One region of the Rhizobium sp. BK619 genome, then DNA from elsewhere that is predicted to be linked to it. Evidence: predicted binding sites of a transcription regulator. Region 1 holds the regulator's gene; the other holds the start of a gene.
What was found. The regulator PhoB, encoded in region 1, activates phosphate uptake and scavenging genes when phosphate is short. The targets are predictions, from matches to a motif close to TGTCATNNANCTGTCAT.
Positions count from the first base shown of each region.

Region 2: phnC (phosphonate ABC transporter ATP-binding protein) is a predicted target of PhoB. The motif match lies at 2,493-2,509, and genes of this name have one in related genera.

Region 1 is NZ_JACIBH010000023.1:3,459-7,668, reverse strand. It holds gene pstB (phosphate ABC transporter ATP-binding protein PstB) at 1-475, shown strand, start outside; gene phoU (phosphate signaling complex protein PhoU) at 520-1,233, shown strand; gene phoB (phosphate regulon transcriptional regulator PhoB) at 1,368-2,051, shown strand; gene FHX14_RS31645 (GcrA family cell cycle regulator) at 2,329-2,862, opposite strand; gene FHX14_RS31640 (aspartate aminotransferase family protein) at 3,288-4,210, shown strand, end outside.
Region 2 is NZ_JACIBH010000003.1:145,167-149,376, forward strand. It holds gene phnE (phosphonate ABC transporter, permease protein PhnE) at 1-523, opposite strand, end outside; gene phnD (phosphonate ABC transporter substrate-binding protein) at 588-1,493, opposite strand; gene phnC (phosphonate ABC transporter ATP-binding protein) at 1,581-2,426, opposite strand; gene FHX14_RS06385 (DapH/DapD/GlmU-related protein) at 2,544-3,161, opposite strand; gene phnL (phosphonate C-P lyase system protein PhnL) at 3,158-3,865, opposite strand; gene phnK (phosphonate C-P lyase system protein PhnK) at 3,947-4,210, opposite strand, start outside.

The sequences.
Region 1 (4,210 bases):
CCCGTTCCCGAAGACGATCTACGAAAACGTCTCCTACGGCCCGCGCATCCATGGCCTGGCCAAGTCGAAGGCCGATCTCGACCAGATCGTCGAGACCAGCCTGCAGCGCGCCGGCCTCTGGAACGAGGTCAAGGACCGCGTGCATGAATCCGGCACCGGCCTGTCGGGCGGCCAGCAGCAGCGCCTCTGCATTGCCCGTGCCGTCGCCGTCAGCCCCGAAGTCATTCTGATGGACGAGCCCTGCTCGGCGCTCGACCCGATCGCCACCGCCAAGGTCGAGGAACTGATCCACGAGCTGCGCGAGAACTATACGATCGTCATCGTCACCCACTCCATGCAGCAGGCCGCGCGCGTCTCGCAGCGCACCGCCATGTTCCACCTCGGCAATCTCGTCGAGGAGAACGACACCGACAAGATGTTCACCAATCCCGACGATCCGCGCACCCAGGACTACATCATGGGTCGCTTCGGCTGATTTTGGCGACACCGAGCCTTCCCGTTATTCGAGGATAAAGCCCCATGGCATCGACACATATTTATTCTGCCTATGATGATGATCTGAAGTTCCTGTCCAGGCGGATTTCCGAAATGGGCGGCCTGGCCGAGCAGATGGTCGCCGAATCCGTCCGGGCGCTGGTCAACGGGGATACTGCGCTCGCCCAGAAGGTTATTTCCGACGACGTGATCCTCGATCACGCCGAGCGCGAAATCGGCGACAAGGCGATCGTCACCATCGCCCGCCGCCAGCCGATGGCCGCGGACCTGCGCGAAATCATGGGTTCGATCCGCATCGCCGCCGATCTCGAACGCGTCGGCGACCTTGGCAAGAACACCGCCAAGCGCGTCATCGCCGTGCAGAGCACCGGGGTTCCCCGCAAGCTCGCCCGCGGCCTCGAGCATCTGTCCGAGCTGGCGCTCGTCCAGCTCAAGGAAGTGCTTGACGTCTACACGACACGCGCCGCCGACAAGGCGAGTGCGATCCGCGAGCGCGACAACGAGATCGACGCGATGTACACCTCGCTGTTCCGCGAGCTCTTGACCTACATGATGGAAGATCCGCGCAACATCACCAGCTGCACGCATCTGCTCTTCTGCGCCAAGAACATCGAGCGCATCGGCGACCACGCCACCAACATCGCCGAGACGATCTATTACATGGCAACCGGCGCGCAGCCGGAAGGCGACCGTCCGAAGGATGACAGCGCCAACACCGTCGGCGCGGTCACGGAATAACCGCGCACCAGCCTATTGCGTGCGCGCCCATGTGGGGCGCGCAAAGAGGTCGCAGCCATTTTTCTGATTTTGCGCAGGATGCATTGCTTAAATCACCCCCGGTTTAAGGATCATGCGCGAGGAGACCAACACGCATGATCCCGAGAGTTGCAGTTGTTGAAGACGAAGAAGCCCTGAGCGTGCTTCTTCGCTACAATCTCGAAGCTGAGGGCTTCGAGGTCGATACCATCCTTCGTGGCGACGAGGCCGAAATCAGGCTTCAGGAGCGCACGCCTGACCTTCTCATCCTCGACTGGATGCTGCCCGGCGTCTCCGGCATCGAGCTTTGCCGGCGCCTGCGCATGCGGCCGGAAACCGAGCGCCTGCCGATCATCATGCTGACGGCGCGCGGCGAAGAGAGCGAGCGCGTCCGCGGGCTTTCGACAGGGGCCGACGATTACGTCGTCAAGCCTTTCTCGACCCCGGAACTCGTCGCCCGCGTCAAGGCGATGCTGCGCCGCGCCCGCCCCGAGGTGCTGTCGACCGTGCTGAAATGCGGCGATATCGAACTCGACCGCGAAACCCATCGCGTCCACCGCAAGAGCCGCGAAGTCCGCCTCGGCCCGACCGAATTCCGCCTGCTGGAATTCCTGATGTCGTCGCCCGGCCGGGTCTTCTCCCGCTCGCAGCTGCTCGACGGCGTCTGGGGCCACGACATCTATGTCGACGAACGCACCGTCGACGTCCATGTCGGCCGCCTGCGCAAGGCGCTGAACTTCTCCAACATGCAGGACGTCATCCGCACCGTCCGCGGCGCCGGTTATTCGATGGAAGCCTGAGGGGATTCTGACAAAGTCGAGCAAGCTCCGCCCCTCACCCTAACCGACCGGGGTCGAGCCACACGTCTCGACCCGTCCTTCGGACCCCCGTAAACGGGGCGAGGGGACGTGCCCTACGAGACGTTGGAGAGGACCGGGAGGTTGCGGCATATCCCCTTCGCCCCGCAAGCGGGGAGAAGGTGCCGGCAGGCGGATGAGGGGCAGCCACACCCAACACACTCACACAAAAAAACGGGCCTTTCAGCCCGTTTTCGCATGTCGACAATGTCTTACCCGCTCAGCTCGCCCGGGCCGCCGCCCGGCGTCGTTCGTTGACCGGCTGGTAGGCGAGTTTCTGATGGTAGCCGCAATAGGGCGAATTGTCGGGGGACTCGCAGCCGCAGAAATGGAAGTCGTCCTTCAGCGGATCGCCGACCGGCCACTTGCAGGTGCGTTCGGTCAGTTCCGTCAGGCCGAGGCGGCGCGAGATCGGCACGACCACGTTGCCCTTCGGCACGTATTCCATTTCCTCGACCGTTTCGATCTCGATCTCTTCCTTCAGCATCGTCGCGCCCTGCTGGCGGGTGACGGTGCGGGTGGTGATCCGCGAGGCGTAGTTCGGTGCGCGCGGCGCCGATGTCGTGCGTTTCGGCGTGCGCGCCGTGGCGGCCGTGCCGCCGGCCTTGGCGCGGCCGGGAAGGCTCAGCCGGTGAACCTTGCCGATCACAGCGTTTCTGCTGACACCGCCAAGTTGCGCCGCGATCTGGCTGGCGCTCAGTCCTTCGGCCCAGAGCTTCTTGAGTTTCTCGACCCGCTCGTCTGTCCAGTTCATGCCCTGTCTCCACCTTTTGCGTTGGTGATGGCAGAATCCCTCACCGTTGTCCCGGAAGCCTCCGAAACAAGAAACGCTTGATCAATTTTGGTGACTAGTTCCGCCGCATGCAGTCTAGTAATTGAACTTTAACCTAGTGTGAGCCTGACTCCGTGACAAGAGTCGCATGAATCCGGATGAATCGAATTCGGAGTTTTCCCCAACTTGCTGCCGCTGCGTGGCATTTCTGCAATATTGCCTGTTGAAGGTCGAAAACACCGCTGTACAAGCTTGCTGCATGCGCTAAGGGCGCAGTTTTGTTGACATTGCAGCGCGAAAAGGAAATAGTACCGCTGGCCGCCGCAAGGCGGCATTTTTGATTTTTCGGGCCTGGTTTTCTTAGCCGGAGTCCTGTGTTTGACAACGTTGATCGGGAGACCCGCGCCATGGCTGAAGCCGCGCCGCTTTATGACACCTATTCTCGTGCCCCGCTGCGGTTCGAGCGAGGCGAGGGCGTATGGCTGATCACCGAAGGCGGCGAGCGATATCTCGATTTCGGCGCCGGCGTCGCCGTCACCTCGGTCGGCCATAGCAACCCGCATGTGGTCGCCGCGCTGAAGGAACAGGCCGACAAGGTCTGGCACCTCTCCAACATCTATGAGATCCCCGGCCAGGAGCGCCTGGCCAAGCGGCTGACGGAAGCGACCTTCGCCGACAAGGTGTTCTTCACCAATTCGGGCGCCGAGGCGCTCGAATGCGCGATCAAGACGGCGCGCCGCTACCAGTTTTCCAAGGGCCATCCCGAGCGCTTCCATATCATCACCTTCGAAGGCGCCTTCCACGGCCGGACGCTGGCGACCATCGCCGCCGGCGGCCAGGAGAAATATCTCGAAGGTTTCGGCCCCAAGGCGCCGGGCTTCGATCAGGTGGCCTTCGGTGATATCGACGCCGTCCGTGCCGCCATCACCGACGCGACGGCCGCAATCCTCATCGAGCCGGTGCAGGGCGAGGGCGGCGTGCGCCCGGCCACGCCTGAGTTCATGAAGGCGCTGCGCCAGATCTGCGACGAAAACGGCCTGCTGCTGATCCTCGACGAGGTTCAGACCGGCGTCGGCCGCACCGGCAAGCTTTTTGCCCATGAATGGTCGGGCATCACCCCCGATATCATGGCTGTCGCCAAGGGCATCGGCGGCGGTTTCCCGCTCGGCGCCTGCCTTGCCACGTCTGAGGCCGCCTCCGGCATGAAGGCCGGCACGCACGGCTCGACCTATGGCGGCAATCCGCTCGCCATGGCCGTCGGCGGTGCCGTGCTCGACATCATCCTCGCCGATGGCTTCCTCCAACAGGTGCGCGACGTGGCACTCGTCTT
Region 2 (4,210 bases), on a different contig from region 1:
CGGCAATGACGATCTCGGGGAAGGCGCGCAGGAATTCCATCAGGCGCTTGGTGAAAACGCGCAGCGGCCAGGAACTCGTCAGGTTGCGCGCGGCAAAAAAGCTCAACGGAACGGCAAAGACGAAGGCGACGATCGTCGAGATCAGCGCCACATTGATGGTGACGATCATCAGCTCGAAATATTCGGGAATGTAGAAGGCGCCTGAAATATAGACGCGGCCCTTGTCGAAATTGAACTCCTCGCCGCCCTTGTCGTTGACGCTCGCAATGTCGAACAGCGCGCGCCAGACATCGTTCCAATCCTTGGGGATGAGCCAGCTCAAAAAGTCGAAGAGATGCGGCAGGCGGTCGAAGAAATGGCCGGCATTGCTCTCGTCGGCGAAGCGGACGGAGCTGACAAAAGCCGCAATGAGAATAACCAGGCCGAGGATGGTGTAGAAACGGCGCCTAGCGACCATCCGTTCCCACGCGGTGCGGATATCCCTAGTGCTCTGCATGTGCGGCTGTGTATCGGCAACAGTCATGGACGCCTCGCCCGATCAAAGATAAGGGCGGCCGTTTCCGGCCGCCCCGCATTCCAACGGCCGATCAGCCGCCGATGGCAGCCTTACGCACTTCGACGACGGTGTTGTAGAATTCGTGCTTGACGGGGGCGTAGCCCTTGTAGTCGCCGCCCTCGATGGCTGCGAAGCACTTGTGATCCTTCTCAGGCAGGGCCGTGAAGAAGGCTGCGAGCTTCGTCTGCCAGTCCTCGCCGAGAGCGTTGCGAACGACGAGCGGGCCGTTCGGGATCAGCGGCGAACGCCAGACTTCAACCAGCTTGTTCGGATCGACGGCGCCCTTGTCGACTTCCTTGCGGAAGGTGCCGGAGGTGTAGCCATCCTTGAAATCGCCGATGCCCGAGGAATCGTCGACGGCGACGTCGACCTTGCCGTCGTAAGCGGCGAGAAGGTTGTTCTCATGGCCGCCGTTGAACTGGGTCGAGGCGAAGAACTTGTCGTTCGGCATGCCCGTGTCCTTCGGGATCTGCGTCAGCGGAACGAGATAGCCCGAGGTGGAGTCCGGATCGGCATAGCCGAGCTTCTTGCCCTTGGCGTCCTGGATGGTCTTGATGCCCGAGGACTTCAGAGCGAGGCCGATCGAGTGGTAGCCGGTCGAGCCGTCCTTCTGCTGCGTCGTCAGGATCGGCGTAACAGCCTTCGGATCCTTGATGTAGACGGCTGCGTAGCCGGAAGCGCCGAGTTCGGCGAAGTCGAGCGTGCCGCCGAGCAGGCCCTGGATGACGCCGTCATAATCGGCGGCCGGGAACAGCGACACCTTCTCGAAGCCGAATTCCTGCTTCAGATGGTCGGCAAGGCAGGCATAGTTGCGCAGGCGGTCGGTTTCGTTTTCGCCGCCGAGAATGCCGATGCGGAATTCCTTGAGATCGGCTGCATGGGCAGCGCCGGCGAGCGCGAAGAGCGCCGTTGCCGCAAAGAGTGCTTTCTTCAACATGTGGTCTCTCCTATTGACCGGTGCCCCCGGTCTTCCGTTACGAAGAAGTGTGCCCTTGACGCGGGCGCTCGATCGCGGCCGCCTCGCTCAGAGACCGGCCAGCGCCAGCGGTTGGGTGCCGGCGGATTGATTGTCTGGCCGCTCGGAAGCGATATTGATCGATGTCGAGGTCATCGTTTCGTCGATGCCGGCGCCATCCCTGTCCGTCCCGTAGATTGCCTTCACCGCCTCGGCGGTCAGTTCCGAGCCCTTGCCGTCGAAGACGACGCGGCCGCCGGCCATGCCGACGATGCGCTCACAATAGTTGCGGGCGGTATCGAGCGTATGAAGGTTGGTGATGACGGTGATGCCCTCGCGCTCGTTGATATCGCGCAGCGCATCCATGACGATCTTCGCATTCAGCGGGTCGAGCGAGGCGATCGGCTCGTCGGCAAGAACCATCTTCGGGTTCTGCATCAGCGCCCGCGCAATCGCCACGCGCTGCTGCTGGCCGCCGGACAGCGTGCCGGCTGGCTGCAAGGCCGTCTGCTCGATGCCGAGGCGTTCGAGCGCTGCGATCGCATGCACACGCTCCTCGCGGGTGAAGATGTTGAGCAGGCTCAGAAGCGTCGAGCGGTGGTTGAGGCGGCCGAGCATGACATTGGTGAGGACATCGAGGCGCGGCACCAGGTTGAACTGCTGGAAGATCATCGCGCAGTCGCGCTGCCAGTGGCGCAAGGCACGGCCGCGAAGCCCGGAGACCTCGACGCCGGCGAAATGAATGGAGCCGGAGCTCGGTTCCTGCAGCCGGTTGATCATGCGCAGCAGAGTCGATTTGCCGGCGCCGGAACGGCCGATGATGCCGACCATCTGGCCCTGGGGAATGTCGAGCGTCACGGAATCGACGGCGAGCTTTTTTCCGAAACGACGTGTGACATTCTTCAGCTCGAACATCATGCTCTTCCCTTGCGCACCAGGCCTTGGTCAGCATCGCATTAGTCCCGCTTGATGAACCTCAAATGTCATATTTGTGTAGTTCGTGTCACAATTCTCCAGGCCTATATCTGAGGTTTAGCCGCCGTGTCGGGCCAGGAAATCTTCCGCGCTCAGGTTGCGGAAATCCTGCAGCGCCAGGCGCAGCCGGTCGTGCTCCCAATCCCACCAGGCAAGCCTGTCCATGCGTTCGCCGATCTCTTTCGGAAAGCGCTCGCGGATTGGTTTGGCCGGCACGCCGCCGACGATCGAGTAGGCCGCGACGTCCTTCGATACGACGGCGCCGGCGCCGATCACCGCGCCGTTGCCGACGCTGACGCCGGGCAGGATCGTTGCCCCATGGCCGATCCAGACGTCGTTGCCGATCGTCACGCGGTTTGCGCGCCGCCAGGCAAAGAAGTCCTCCTCCATATCGCCGTCCGGCCAGTAGTCGGCGGCGCGATAGGTGAAATGGTGCAGCGTCGCGCGCCAGGTAGGGTGGTTGGTGGCGTTGATGCGGACAGTGGCGGCGATGTTGACGAACTTGCCGATCGTCGCGCACCAGACGGAGCCGTCCTGCATGATGTAGGAATAGTCGCCGAACGTCGCCTCGCTGATGCGGCAGCGCTCCGAGACCTCGGTATAGTGGCCGAAGGTGGAATCGCTGACGGATGCCGTGTCGTGGATATAGGGCTCGATACCCAGCTTGCGGTTCATGCGGCGATCTTTCCGGGAGAGAAAAGCTGAACGTCGAGAATGCGGTCGGCGACGGCTTCCCGCACTTCCTCGTCGTGGAAGATGCCGAGAAGGGCGACCCCGGCCTTCTTCTTCTCCTCGATCATGCCGACGACGACGGCGCGGTTGCGGGCGTCGAGCGAGGCTGTGGGTTCGTCGAGAAGCAAGATTCTGTGTTCGGTGATGAAGCCGCGGGCGATATTGACCCGCTGCTGCTCGCCGCCGGAGAAGGTGGCGGGCGGAAGCTGCCAGAGCGCCTCCGGCAGATTGAGCCTGGCAAGCAGGGCGCCCGCCTTTTCCCGTGCCGTGCCGGCTTCCTCGCCGCGCGCCACCAGCGGTTCGGCGACCACGTCGATCGCCGCGACGCGCGGCACGGTGCGCAGAAACTGGCTGACGTAACCGAGCGTATGACGCCGCACATGGAGCACGGTGCGCGGATCGGCGGCAGCGAGATCGACGATGCGCCCGTCGTGGCGGATGAGGATCTGGCCGGTGTCGACGGCATAATTGCCGTAGATCATCTTCAGTAGCGAGCTCTTGCCGACGCCCGACGGACCGCCGAGCACGACGCATTCGCCTGAAGCGACCGAGAAGGCGACATTGGAGACGACGGGCAGCCGGATGCCGTCGCGCAGGTGCATGGTGAAGCTTTTCGAGACTTCGGAAACGACGAGGGGCGTTGGCATGATGTCTTCTTTCCTGGTTTCGGACCAACGGCGTCGCGCGTTCGAAAGATGCGCAAAGGACGCTGTGGAACTTTGAACTGCTCAGACCTGCAGGATCGAGGAGACGAGCAGCTGCGTGTAGGGTTCGCGCGGGTCGTCGAGCACCCGGTCGGTGAGCCCGTGTTCGATGACGTAGCCGTCCTTCATCACCATCATCCGGTGCGAGAGCAGGCGGGCGACGGCGAGATCGTGGGTGACGACGATCGCCGAGAGGCCGAGATCGTTGACGAGGCCGCGCACCAGATCGAGCAGGCGGGCCTGCACCGAGACGTCGAGACCGCCTGTCGGTTCGTCCATGAAGACCAG